Regions from separate parts of the Rhodococcus sp. WB9 genome, predicted to be linked through region 2. Evidence: riboswitches for the same ligand, from Rfam matches in the RefSeq annotation. Region 2 holds a riboswitch; each other region holds the start of a gene.
What was found. A riboswitch is a leader RNA that binds a small molecule or an ion and turns the genes downstream of it on or off. The one in region 2 is predicted to bind thiamine pyrophosphate.
Positions count from the first base shown of each region.

Region 1 (3,201 bases), 3.0 Mb from region 2:
CGGCGGCGGACAATGCGCGGCTGCCGTGGGGTTCGATCGACGGCGCCTCACGCAGAACCACCTCGCACCCCTCCCGTGTCATGGCCGCACCTTGTGGGGAGCATATAAGCAGCGGTCGGTTCACGACTGCCGACGGGCAGTTCCGGAAGAAACCGTTAGTGTGAGGGAACTGCAGGGAGACCCATCAGGTCGGACAGGGGTAGTCGATGCGTGGTGACGGTGACGGTTGGGCAACCGGGCCGGACGGCAGTCGTCATTGGGGCAAGCACGGTGCCGCCGGGTTGTTGCTGCGTGCGCCGCTCCCCGACGAGACGCCGGCCGTGCTGCTACAGCACCGTGCGGTCTGGAGTCACCAGGGCGGTACGTGGGCGTTGCCCGGCGGTGCCCGGGACAGCCACGAGTCCACCACCCACGCCGCGGTGCGCGAGGCCCACGAGGAAGCAGGCATCGAGAGCGCGGCCATCCGCGTCCGCACCGAGGTCGTCACGATGAAGGCCGCGAGCGGCTGGAGTTACACGACGGTGATCGCCGACGCCGAGCGCCCACTGCCCACCGTCGCGAACGGCGAGAGCACCGAACTGCGCTGGGTGCGGGAAACTGACGTCGCCGGGTTGCCGCTGCACCCGGGATTCGAAGCCGGGTGGCCGCAACTGCGTACCACCGAGGTGCGATTGCTGCTCGATCGGCACGACGTGCTGGGTGAACGCGGCGCGCTGGCACAGTTGTCGAAGGCCCTGCCCCGCACGGTGCACCTGCCCGACCGCACTTACGGGTGGCTGCCGCGCGTCGAGGTGCTCGAGGCCCTGGACGCCGTCGGCCGCCTCGCCGAACCGGCCGGCCACGGCACCACGCTGGGAACGGTGACGGCGGTCGTCACCACCGACCCCGACCTGATCGAACAGTTGCCGACCACCATCGTGGTCCTACCGCCCGCCACCGTGCTGGACTGGCTGGATCAGCCGTAACTACGCGTTCTGCTGCAGCAGGGCGGACAGCGAGCGTGCGGCGGCCTGCGGGTCGCGGGCCTCGGTGACGGCCCGGACGACGACGATGCGGGAGGCCCCCGCGGCGAGGATCTCCGGAACCCGGGACTCGTCGATGCCGCCGATCGCGAACCACGGGCGGTTCGGCTCCGAATCGGCGGTCGATCGCACCAGATCGATGCCCGACGCGGTCCGCCCCGGCTTGGTGGGGGTGGCCCACACCGGACCGGTGCAGAAGTAGTCGACGCCGTCCTCGATCGCCGCCAGGCTGGCCTGGGCGCGGCTGTGGGTGGAGCGGCCGATCAGGACGTCGGAACCCACCACGGTCCGTGCGTACGGGACGGGCAGGTCGCCCTGGCCGAGGTGCAGCACGTCGGCTCCGGCCGCCAGCGCCATGTCGGCGCGGTCGTTGACCGCGAGCAGCGCTCCGTGCCGCCTGGCAGCGGCCGCGAGCACCGACAGCGCCGCCAGTTCGTCCCGGGCGTCCATCGTGCCGAACTTCTTCTCTCCGGCCGAGCCCTTGTCGCGGAGCTGGATGATGTCGACGCCGCCGGACAGTGCGGCCTCGGCGAACTGCGCCAGGTCGCCCTTCTCGCGCCGAGCATCGGTGCACAGGTACAAACGTGCTGTTCCGAGGCGGCGCCGACGGTCCGTGAGGTTGCTGTGATGCGAGGTGGTCACGGCATGACGGTAGCCTCTACGGTGAAAGTGCAACACGGGAGTCCCGGGGAACGTGGGGCTGAGAGGGGCTCACGCCGAGCCCGACCGTCATACCTGACCCGGATCATGCCGGCGCAGGAAGTGAGGTGGAGTTCAATGGCGAGATCGGTATCCGTCGTCGGAGGCGGAGTGATCGGCCTGTCCATTGCGTGGCGAGCAGCCCGCAACGGCTGGTCGGTACGGCTGTACGACCCGTCGATAGGTTCGGGAGCGTCCTGGGTGGCGGGCGGCATGCTCGCCCCGTTGTCCGAGGGCTGGCCAGGCGAGGAGAGCGTCCTCGAACTGGGGAGTGCATCGCTCGACCGGTGGCCCGAATTCGGGAAGGAACTCGAGGCCGGAGCCGGCGTCGAGTTGTTCACGTCGGAAAGTTCGCTCACCGTCGCGCTGGACGGCGCCGACGCGGAGGACCTGCGGACCATCGCCGAATGGGTGGGCGCCCAGGGGCGGGAACTGCAGATCCTGGGCCGCGCCGAAGTCCGGGCCCTCGAGCCGATGCTGGGTCGCGGAGTCCGATTGGGACTCTTGGCCGTCGACGAACTGGCCGTGGACAACAGGCTGCTGTTGCAGGCGCTGCAGCGGTGCGCCGCCGACGCCGGAGTGGAGCTGATCGGGGAGGCCGTGCACAGCCTCGACCGGCTCGACACCGACCAGATCGTCGTCACCGCGGGCATCGCGTCACCGGCCCTGTGGCCCGGGCTTCCGGTACGCCCGGTGAAGGGCGAGATCCTGCGGTTGCGCTCGCGTCCCGGGGTGACTCCCGCGCCGGGCCGGACCATCCGCGGCAGCGTGCACGGCAGGCCCGCCTACCTGGTGCCGCGTGCCGACGGCATCGTCGTCGGTGCCACCCAGTACGAGTCGGGCAACGACACGCAGGTCACGGTGGCCGGTGTGCGCGACCTGATCGCGGACGCCGAGGCCCTGATGCCCGCCATCGGCGAGTACGAACTGCACGAGACCTCGGCGGGTCTGCGTCCGATGACCCCGGACAACCTGCCGCTGATCGGCCGGGTGTCCGATCGGGTCGTGGTGGCGACGGGACACGGCCGTAACGGCATCCTGCTCACCCCGGTGACCGCCGACGCGACGATGGCATTGTTGGAGGGCTCGGCATTGGTCGAGGCGAAAGCCGCCGACCCCGAACGTTTCGAGAAAGTAGCGAGGTAGAGATGAGTGAGCAGCAAGTAGTGGTGCCGATCGGCATCAGCGTCAACGGCGAGGACCACGAGTTCACGGAACCGTTGACCGTCACCGGGCTGCTGGAGGTGCTGAACCTGCCCACCAAGGGCATCGCGGTGGCAGTGAACGGCGCCGTGTTCCCGCGAGCCCGGTGGGACGAGCTCGTGGTCCGGGGCTGGGAGATCGAGATCCTCACGGCGGTGCAGGGTGGCTGACGCGACGCCCGGCGTGCAGAAGGGCCTCACGATCGCGGGACGCACGTTCGGTTCACGGTTGATCATGGGCACCGGCGGCGCCGCCAACCTCACGGTGCTCGAAGAGG
Region 1 covers NZ_CP041769.1:6,226,900-6,230,100, reverse strand. Annotated here, with positions in the region: gene FND50_RS29150 (hypothetical protein) at 1-82, opposite strand, end outside; gene FND50_RS29145 (NUDIX hydrolase) at 207-965, shown strand; gene thiE (thiamine phosphate synthase) at 966-1,664, opposite strand; TPP riboswitch at 1,689-1,803, shown strand; gene thiO (glycine oxidase ThiO) at 1,800-2,867, shown strand; gene thiS (sulfur carrier protein ThiS) at 2,870-3,094, shown strand; gene FND50_RS29125 (thiazole synthase) at 3,087-3,201, shown strand, end outside.
Region 1: it holds a riboswitch for thiamine pyrophosphate, as region 2 does, so the genes downstream of both, thiO (glycine oxidase ThiO) here and FND50_RS07260 (3-oxoacyl-ACP reductase) in region 2, are expected to answer to the same signal.

Region 2 (3,201 bases):
CCGCGGCGGAACCACACCTCGATCTCGTCGGCGATCGATTCCGGGGTTCCGATCATGGTGCAGTGGCCGCCGCCAGCCGCCAACGTGCCCAGCAGCGACCGCACGGTGGGACGGTCCTTGTCGATGATCCGCAGGATCGTGTCGTACCGGCCCTGCGGCCCGGTGAACTCCGACAGCGGCGGCAGCGCGGGAACCGGTGCGTCCAATTCCCAGGCACTGCAGTCCTGCTGGACGAACATCGACAACTGCGCCAGCGACTGTTCGACGGGCAGGAGCGCGTCGAGTTCCGCCTTCTTCCGCCGGGCCTCCGCACCGGTCGAACCGACATAGGTCACGAGACCGGGCATCACGACCACCGCGTCGGCGTCGCGGCCCGCCGCACGGATGCGCAGCTTCACGTCGCCGTAGTAGCTCTGCGCGGCCGTGAGGTCGTAGGCGACGGCGTAGATGCCCTCGGCGCACCGGGCGGCCAGGTCGCGGCCCTGATCGGACGCGCCGGCCTGGAACAGCACGGGACGACCCTGCGGCGAGTGCGGCACGTTCAGCGGACCGTCCACGAGAAAATACTTTCCTCGATGCTCGACCGGCTTCACCTTGGCCGGGTCCGCGAAGATGCCGTCCCGGTCGAGCACGAGCGCGTCGGGCTCCCACGAATCCCACAGGGCGAGTGCCACGTCGACGAATTCCGCGGCGCGCGAATAGCGCTCGTCGTGCGGCGGCATCTCCTCGAGTCCGTGGTTGCGCGCTTCGGCGTCGAACATGGATGTCACCACGTTCCAGCCGACACGGCCGCCGCTGATGTGGTCGAGCGACGCCAGCATCCGGGCGGCGTGGAACGGTGTGTAGAACGTGGTGGACACCGTCGTCACGAGTCCGACCCGCTCCGTCGCGCGCGCCATCGCGGACAGCGCGGTGAGCGGTTCGAGGAACCACATGCCTCCGGATGCGGGGTCGCGCACCGAATGCCCGTCCGCGAAGAACACCGCGTCGAGGCAGCCGCGCTCCGCGGTCTGCGCCAACTCCTCGTAGTAGGCGATGTCGCAGAGTCGCTCCACGTGGGACGAGGGGTGCCGCCACGCGGCGCCGTGGTGCCCGCAGCTGTAGAGGAACGCGTTGAAGTGCAGTTGCCGGGCCTCGCTCATGTCAGTCCTTGACCAGTCCGCCGTCGACGACGAGGTTCTGGCCGGTCACCGCACGCGACCAAGGGGACGCGAAGAACAGCACCGCGTCGGCGAACTCGTCCGGCGTGGTGACCCGCTGCAGCGGGGTGCTCGCCGCGATGAGGTCGAACACCTCGTCGGGAGTGGCGGCGCTCGCGTCGGTGGTGCGGAGCAGCCCGCCCGACACCATGTTGACGGTGATGCCGTCGGGACCGAGGTCGGCCGCGAGCGTGCGGGTCAGCGACAGCGCCGCGGCCTTGGCGGCCGTGTAGTCGTGGTACGGGACGACGGGGTTCTGGAACAGGTTGGTTCCGATGCTCACGATCCGGCCGAACCCGAGCGAACGCATGCCCGGCAGCGCGGCCTGCGTCGTGTGCAGGGTCGCCTTCACGCTGCCACGCAGCTGCGAGTCGAAGGCATCCCACGTGATGACGTCGGCCTTGTCGCGTGCGTCGCCGTTGAAGGAGAAGTCGGCGAGCGCGTTGTTGACCACCGTGGTCACCGGTGAGCCGAAGTGTTCCTCCGCCGCGGAGAACAGCGCAGCCACCTGGCCGGCGTCCGTGACGTCGGCCCGGAGCGCGACCGCACGGTCCGCACCCAGGGAGGTCGCGAGTTCTTCGGCCGCCTCCCGGCTGTTCCGGTAGTTCACGATCACCCGTGCGTTCTGCGCCGCGAACGACCGCACGATGGCGGCGCCGAGGCCCCGCCCACCGCCGGTCACCAGGACGATCTGCTTGTCGAGCTGCATGCTGCCACCTTCCGTTCGGTCGGCGACGAGACATCGGATGAGCGCATACGGCCGTCTCCGCGACATCCCTTCGCCGGCATTACCCAGTTCAGGTTCGACGGGTCTGTTCTCAGCCGTCCGGCTCGTCGCCGGGCAGCACCCCGTGTCACTGGCCAACAGTGTAAGCGCAATCACCGATTCCAGTTCTTGGTTGTGCACAACCTAGTTGTGTGCAACTATTCAGGGGTGACCGACAACCTCACCCTCGACCGCCAGGTGTGCTTCGCCCTGTACTCGGCTTCCCGGGCCATGACGGCGAGATACCGGTCGATGCTCGACTCGTTGGGAGTGACCTACCCGCAGTACCTCGTGCTGTTGGTGCTCTGGGAACGGGACGGCCGCGGAGTACGTGAGATCTGCGACGCCCTCGACCTCGACACCGGCACGCTGTCGCCACTGCTCAAGCGGCTCGAAACCCTGGGCCTGGTCGAACGCCGGCGCTCCACGGCCGACGAGCGCCGGGTCGGGATCCACCTCACCGAGAAGGGTGCGGCCCTCCGCGCCGCCGCGGAGGGCATCCCCGCCGAACTCGCCGACTCGACGGGAATGGAGATCGACGAACTCGTCGCCCTCCGGGACACACTGTCGCGTCTCACCGAATCACTCCACAGCTTCACCACCCCTACAGGAGAGAAGTAACCATGAAGATCGTCTACACCGCCGACGCCCTCGCGACCGGAGAAGGCCGCAACGGCCACGCCCGCACGTCCGACGGCAAGCTCGACCTGAACCTCGCGATCCCCACCGAGATGGGCGGGTCCGGCGACGGCACCAACCCCGAGCAGCTGTTCGCCGCCGGATACGCGGCATGCTTCCACTCCGCGCTCCAGCTGGTCGGCCGTCAGGCGAAGGCGAACGTCGCCGACTCGGCCGTCGGCGCCCGCGTCGGCATCGGCCCGACGGACAGCGGCGGATTCGGTCTCGCCGTCACCCTCGAGGTTTCCCTGCCCCACCTGCCGCGCGCCGAGGCGCTCGAGCTGACCGAGAAGGCACACCAGGTGTGCCCCTACTCCAACGCCACCCGCGGCAACATCGACGTCACCCTCGAGGTCACCGAAGACTGAGCAACCCTGACGGGCGTCGCGTCACCCGAACGTGAACTCGACGCCCGTCAGGTCCTCCGACAGCGCCCACAGCGCCCGCGCGGTGTGCTCGTCCCGCGACTTCTTGTTGGAGCCCACCACCTTCGGATGGCCACGCTGCTCGAACAGGCCGTCCGGCCCGATGTAGCTGCCACCGATCACGTCGGGTGCC
Region 2 covers NZ_CP041769.1:1,511,990-1,515,190, reverse strand. Annotated here, with positions in the region: gene FND50_RS07265 (LLM class flavin-dependent oxidoreductase) at 1-1,142, opposite strand, end outside; gene FND50_RS07260 (3-oxoacyl-ACP reductase) at 1,144-1,908, opposite strand; TPP riboswitch at 1,957-2,061, opposite strand; gene FND50_RS07255 (MarR family winged helix-turn-helix transcriptional regulator) at 2,134-2,586, shown strand; gene FND50_RS07250 (organic hydroperoxide resistance protein) at 2,589-3,011, shown strand; gene FND50_RS07245 (oxidoreductase) at 3,033-3,201, opposite strand, start outside.

Region 3 (3,201 bases), 3.0 Mb from region 2:
TGCCGGCCTGCGCGATCATCGCCGCGCCGATCGCGGACGTGATGTGGTCGTACGCCGGCGCGATGTCGGTGGCGAGCGGCCCGAGCGTGTAGAACGGTGCCTCCTCGCACAACTCTTCCTCGAGGCGCACGTTCTCCACGATCTTGTGCATCGGGACGTGCCCGGGACCTTCGATCATCACTTGCACCCCATGGGATTTCGCGATCCGCGTGAGCTCGCCGAGGGTGCGCAGTTCCGCGAACTGGGCCTCGTCGTTGGCGTCCGCAATGGAGCCTGGGCGCAGGCCGTCACCGAGCGAGAACGTGACGTCGTAGCGGTGAAGGATCTCGCACAGTTCGTCGAAGTGGGTGTACAGGAACGACTCCCGATGGTGGGCCAGGCACCAGGCCGCCATGATCGAACCGCCGCGGGAGACGATGCCGGTGACGCGTTTCGCGGTCAGCGGGATGTAGCGGAGCAACACCCCGGCGTGGACTGTCATGTAGTCGACGCCCTGCTCGCACTGCTCGATCACGGTGTCGCGGTAGATCTCCCACGTAAGTGCCGTCGGGTCTCCGTTGACCTTCTCGAGCGCCTGGTAGATCGGCACGGTTCCCACGGGCACGGGCGAATTGCGCAGGATCCATTCCCGGGTCTCGTGGATGTTCTTGCCGGTGGACAGGTCCATGATGGTGTCGGCGCCCCATCGCGTCGCCCACACCATCTTCTCGACCTCTTCCGCGATCGACGACGTGACCGCGCTGTTGCCGATGTTCGCGTTGATCTTGACCGCGAACGCCTTGCCGATGATCATCGGCTCGAGTTCGGGATGGCAGCGGTTGGCCGGGATCACGGCGCGTCCCGCCGCGACCTCGGCGCGCACCGCCTCGGGTGAAACACCCTCGCGTGCAGCGCAATACTGCATCTCGGGGGTGACGACGCCGACGCGGGCGGCGTCGAGTTGGGTGCCCTCCCGATCGGCGATCCACGGTGCACGCAGATGCGGCAGTCCCGCTTCCAGGTCGATCGCGGCGTCCGCGTCGGTGTACGGACCCGACGTGTCGTACACGTCGAGGTGCTCACCGTTGGTGAGGTGTACGCGCCGGACCGGCACCCGGACGTCGTCGCCCGACAGCAGGTACTGCTTGGTGCTGCCCTCGATCGGCCCCGTGGTGACGGACGTGGCTGTAGATACGTTTGTGCTCATCGATGATGCTCCCTACGCCGGCATTACCCGGACAGGTTCGACGGTCGACGGCCCTAGCCGTCCTCTCAGCCCGCTGGTGCGAGCCCCCGTGGATGTGTAGTTGTCCCACAAACTGTAACCGAGATCTCTGTGAGCAATCATTCGGGGGAAACTTGGACAGCGGTTCCCGGCATCGGTATAAAGGGTGATGAACATCACATTTCGGTTACGACACACACCCCAGGAGATAACCATGCTGACAGACGCGCAGGTTGTGGACGTGATCGACAACGCCGATCAGAACCGATTCGAGCTACGCCTGAGTGGTGACCTGGTCGGCATCCTCGGGTATTTCGCCCTTGCAGACGCGCCGCCCGGCGCCGGTGCCGGCGTGGGTGTGGTGGCCGCCCGGCCGCCGGGTCCGAAGGGTCGGGGGCGGCAGGCGCCGGTGGTCTCGTTCATGCACACGGTGATCGTGGAGGACTTCGGCCACCGCGGACTCGCCGCCCTCATGGTGGGTCGCTCCCTCGACCTCGCCCGCGGTTACGGCTGGAAGGTCCGGCCCGTGTGCACGTACGTGCAGCGCTTCGTCTCGGCGCACCCCGAGTACCGCGACCTCGTCGTCCCGGTGCAGGGCTGACGACGGTCGGGGCACGAATCGGGCACTCGTCGGCAACGAAACGGTTCCGGGGGTGGCGATTCCGCTCGCGAGGATGCCGCCTTGCTGATTCCATGAGTGGCATGGATCACACTTCGAACAGTTCCGGGTCGTCCGGGAACATCACGGCCGCTGAGGCTCGCGTGCTCGACAACCCTGCCCACGAACGATTCGATCTGTGGCTCGGGGACGAGTTGGTCGGCATCCTCGGCTATCGGGACGAGGACGACATTCCCGGATTCACTGCGAAGCCGGGCGAGGTGGTCGCGTTCATGCACACGGTCGTCAAGGAAGAGTTCGGTGGGCGAGGGCTGGCCGCAATCCTCGTGCGCGAGGCGTTGAGCTCGGCGCGTCGGCGTGGCTGGAAAGTGCGCCCCATCTGCACGTATGTCCAGCGCTACCTGGCGCTGCACCCGGAGCATCTCGACGTTCTGGTTGCCGAGTAGCCCTACTTTCGAGAGCACTGCTCTTGCCATCTGCGACTCCGCTGTGAATACTGCTCTGTATAGAGAGCGGTGCTCACGTTCGAAGGAGTCGTCATGGCCGTGTCGGATCGGATCGAGAGTCCTACCGGGGTCGCACGGATCTGCGCCGCGGCGCTGTTCGCCCTCGCCGGTGTCCTGTTCGTCGTCTACCCCGTGGTGCGTCCCTACGCGGCAGGTGGGGCGCCGGACGGACGGGCCGAGTTCGCCTCACCGTGGTGGCTCGTCGCTCACCTCGCCGCCGTCGGCGGGTTCATCGCGTTCGGGCTTGCGCTCGTCGCGCTCAGCGGACTGCTGAATGGGACGGGTGGCGAACGAGCGGCGGTGGTCGCAGTGGCGGCGTCGTGGATCGGGACAGGGCTGACGCTGCCCTACTACGGTGCCGAAACGTTCGCGCTGCACGCCCTGGGCGGCAGCGGCCTGGACGAGGGGGCCGTCACGACCCTCGCCGAGAGCGTGCGGATGGGGGCGGCGCAGGCGACGCTGTTCGCCGCAGGACTGCTACTCGTCGCGGTCGGCGCGTCGGCGGCCGCCGTGGCGATCGCCCGATCCCGGCTGCTCGCGGGCTGGGCGGGGATCCCGATGGCGGTGGGGTTCGCACTGTTCATCCCGCAGTTCTACGTCGACGCCCCATTGCGCATCGGGCACGGTGTGCTCATCGGGTTCGGGTGCGCGGTCGTGGCGCTCGGTGTGCTGCGTTCTCAGTCGCCGAGGTCGACGATGACCGGCGCATGATCGCTGGCGCCCTTGCCCTTGCGTTCGTTGCGGTCGATCTCGGCCTTGTCGACACGGCCGGCGAGGGCAGGCGATCCCAGCACGAAGTCGATGCGCATTCCCTGCTTCTTCGGGAACCGCAACTGGGTGTAATCCCAGTAGGTGTAGACGCCGGGGCCGGG
Region 3 covers NZ_CP041769.1:6,217,341-6,220,541, reverse strand. Annotated here, with positions in the region: gene thiC (phosphomethylpyrimidine synthase ThiC) at 1-1,186, opposite strand, end outside; TPP riboswitch at 1,179-1,286, opposite strand; gene FND50_RS29090 (GNAT family N-acetyltransferase) at 1,419-1,805, shown strand; gene FND50_RS29085 (GNAT family N-acetyltransferase) at 1,907-2,269, shown strand; gene FND50_RS29080 (hypothetical protein) at 2,363-3,040, shown strand; gene FND50_RS29075 (exodeoxyribonuclease III) at 3,007-3,201, opposite strand, start outside.
Region 3: it holds a riboswitch for thiamine pyrophosphate, as region 2 does, so the genes downstream of both, thiC (phosphomethylpyrimidine synthase ThiC) here and FND50_RS07260 (3-oxoacyl-ACP reductase) in region 2, are expected to answer to the same signal.

Region 4 (3,201 bases), 3.6 Mb from region 2:
ATCCGAAGTGACCGGCAGCAGAGGCGATTTCATGAACTTGAAGATCGACGACTCGTCCTTGTTGGAACCGATGATGAGGGGAATGCGGTGCGAGTAGCCCTTCTGGAACGCGGCCACCGGGTAGCGGGGCAGGAAGTCGCGGTCCACCACGGGTGCCATGGCGAGCGTGCCCGGGATCCTCGTCGGCACCTCGTTGACGAGTGTGTCGCTGGCCTCGATCACCGTGCGGTACGGAAGGTGCAGCAGTGTGTCGATCTGCCCGGGTTCCACCTCGAGGATGTCGAGGAACTGTTTCGCGACGGTGGCCGCCCGCTCGCTCCCGTAGACCGACGTGGCGGGCGGACTCTGGGCGATCGCGCGGTGGAACAGCCCCTCGGCGCTCGGACACGTCATCAGCGTGGTGATCGACCCGGCTCCGGACGACTCGCCGAACACCGTCACCTCGTCCGGGTCACCGCCGAACGATGCGATGTTGTCGCGCACCCATGCGAGGGCCGCGACCTGGTCACGCAGCCCGCAGTTGGTCTCGAACACCCGCTCGGCCGTCGAGAACGACGACAGGTCGAGGAAGCCGAGCGCTCCCACCCGGTAGTTGAACGAGACCAGCACGACGTCGCCGAGGGTGGACAGGATGCGCCCGTTGTAGATGCCCTGGGCTGCGGTTCCCAGGCAGTAGGCACCGCCGTGGATCCACACCATCACCGGCCGCGGAGTGCCGTCGGGTCTCGGGGCCCAGACGTTGACGGACAGGCAGTCCTCGTCCATCTCGAGTCCCGCATCGATGGGGACGGCGGTGCCATGCCCCTGCGGCGCCATCGGGCCGAAGTCGACGCAGTCGCGCACACCTTCCCACGGTGCGGGCGGGACCGGCGCGCGAAACCGCAGGTCGCCGACGGGCGCCGCGGCGAACGGAATGCCCTTCCACGCGTAGACGTCGCCCTCGGGATAGCCACGCACCTCGCCGTCCCGGGCACGGACGACGAGCGTGTCGCCGGACTTGTCGACCTCCACGGACGAATCTCCTCACGCAGCACGTACCGGGAATCTCTCGCCAAACTACCAACGAATAGCAGGCAGGACCGATCGAACGCGAGATAGATCAACCGTGCGCTAACATTCCTGCGTGGCCGCATGGACCGATTCCGACGGCAGGAGCCTCCTCGACTATCCGCGCCCCTCCGTGGCGGTCGACGTCGCCGTCCTCACCGTCGACGGAACGGAACTGAAAGTGCTTGTGGCTCTTCGCCGTTCAGGCCAATTTACCCTTCCCGGCACCTTCCTCCACGAGGGTGAACGACTGCGGGACGCCGCCGAGCGGTGCCTGCGCATCACGGCCGGGCTGACGGGCACCGAATTCCATCAGCTGGCGATGCTCGACGACCCCGGCCGCGACGATCGCGGGTGGGTGCTGTCGATGACGCACGGCGCCGCGCTGCCCCGCACAGCGCTCCCCCGCGACACGATGTTGATCACCGTCGACGACGACCGGGTGACGCAGGAGATGGCGTTCGACCACGCGGACGTCGTCGCCCTCGCCGTCGCCGACCTGCGCGAGCGGTACGCGCGGGCCGTCGACCCGTCCGGCCTGGCCGGCGACACGTTCACGGTGCTCGAACTCCGCCGGGTGTACGAGGTGGTGTTCGGACGTCCCCTGCCGAAGGACTCGTTCCGGCGGCACATGAGGCCGGCCCTGGAGAACACCGGCGACATGGCCGTCGTCGGGACCGGCCGGCCCGCCGAGATCTACCGGCGCGGCCCCGCGTCTCTCCCGCCGACCGCGGCCGCGTTTCTCGCCGGCTGAGCCCGTCGACCGACCCGGGCCTTTCCACCCGCGGCACGGCCGGTGCTAGGGTCGGCTTGTTCTGACACGGGGTGCTCCGCACAGGCGGGGCTGAGAACACACCCGGGAACCTGCTCAGGTAATGCTGACGAAGGGATGTCAACGTTGTGAATAGCTCTGTCCACGATGCTGCCGGCGCCGGCCAGCACGCCCGATTCACGGACCACTTGTGGGACCGGACCAAGGTGCTGCGCGAGGCGATCGACGAACTCGAGTTCCTGCGCCGCCTCGGCGACGGAACGCTGCCGCTGGACGTGTTCCGCACTTACATCGAGCAGGATTTCCTGTACCTGACCGGGTACGCGAAGGCTCTCTCACTGGTCGCCGCGCATGCGCCGGGCCCGGTCGAGGCCGGGTTCTGGGCGGGCTCGGCCGCCGAGGCCGCCACGGTCGAGGCGACGCTGCACCAGAATCTGCTGACCAGCGGACGACTCCCCGAGTCGGACGTGGAGCCGCAGCATTCGCCGGCCTGCCTCGGGTACATCTCGTACCTGACGGCCGTCGCCGCCACCGAGTCGTACGCGGTGGCTGCGGCCGCGGTGCTGCCGTGCTTCTGGATCTACGCCGATGTCGGGCACCGGCTCGCGGCGAGCGCCCGTGAGGTGCTCTCCGCCGACCCGTCGCACCCCTACGCACAGTGGGTGACCACCTACGACGCCGAGGAGTTCCACGCCGCCGTCGCGACGGCCCGCGAACTCGTGGACGCCGCGGCCGAGGCCGCGACCGATGCCCAGCGTGAGGCGATGGCGGAGGCGTTCGTGATCGCCAGCCGCTACGAACACATGTTCTGGGACACCGCTCTCAACAAGCAGGAATGGCCGGCGTCGTGACACTCTTCTCTCGTACCAAGCGCGCTGCCACCGCAGCCGTCGTCCTGGTCTCCGCCCTGTCGCTGCTCACCGGTTGCGCCGGTGACTCGCAGTCCGGCGACACCATCCGGTTCGCACTCGACTGGACACCGAACACCAACCACACCGGGCTGTTCGTCGCCCAGCAGGAAGGCTGGTTCGCGGACGCCGGACTCGACGTGCAGGTGCTGCCCTACAACGACACCTCGCCCGACACCCTGGTCGACGCCGGCAACGCGGAGTTCGGGGTGAGCTTCCAGAGTTCTGCGACGTTCTCGAAGGCCGCGGGCGCACAGACCACGTCGGTGATGGCTCCGCTGCAGCACTGGGCGACGGGCATCGCGGTGAAGGCGGATCGCGCCGACATCACCCGCCCCCGGGATCTGGACGGCAAGATCTACGCCGGGTTCGCGGACCCGGACGGCGAGGAGACGCTGAAGCAGATCATCCGGAACGACGGCGGCAAGGGCGAATTCACCACCGTCACGCTCGGCACCTCGGCGTACGAGGCCG
Region 4 covers NZ_CP041769.1:5,623,321-5,626,521, forward strand. Annotated here, with positions in the region: gene FND50_RS26305 (carboxylesterase/lipase family protein) at 1-1,011, opposite strand, end outside; gene FND50_RS26310 (NrtR DNA-binding winged helix domain-containing protein) at 1,124-1,801, shown strand; TPP riboswitch at 1,859-1,954, shown strand; gene FND50_RS26315 (TenA family protein) at 1,948-2,670, shown strand; gene FND50_RS26320 (ABC transporter substrate-binding protein) at 2,655-3,201, shown strand, end outside.
Region 4: it holds a riboswitch for thiamine pyrophosphate, as region 2 does, so the genes downstream of both, FND50_RS26315 (TenA family protein) here and FND50_RS07260 (3-oxoacyl-ACP reductase) in region 2, are expected to answer to the same signal.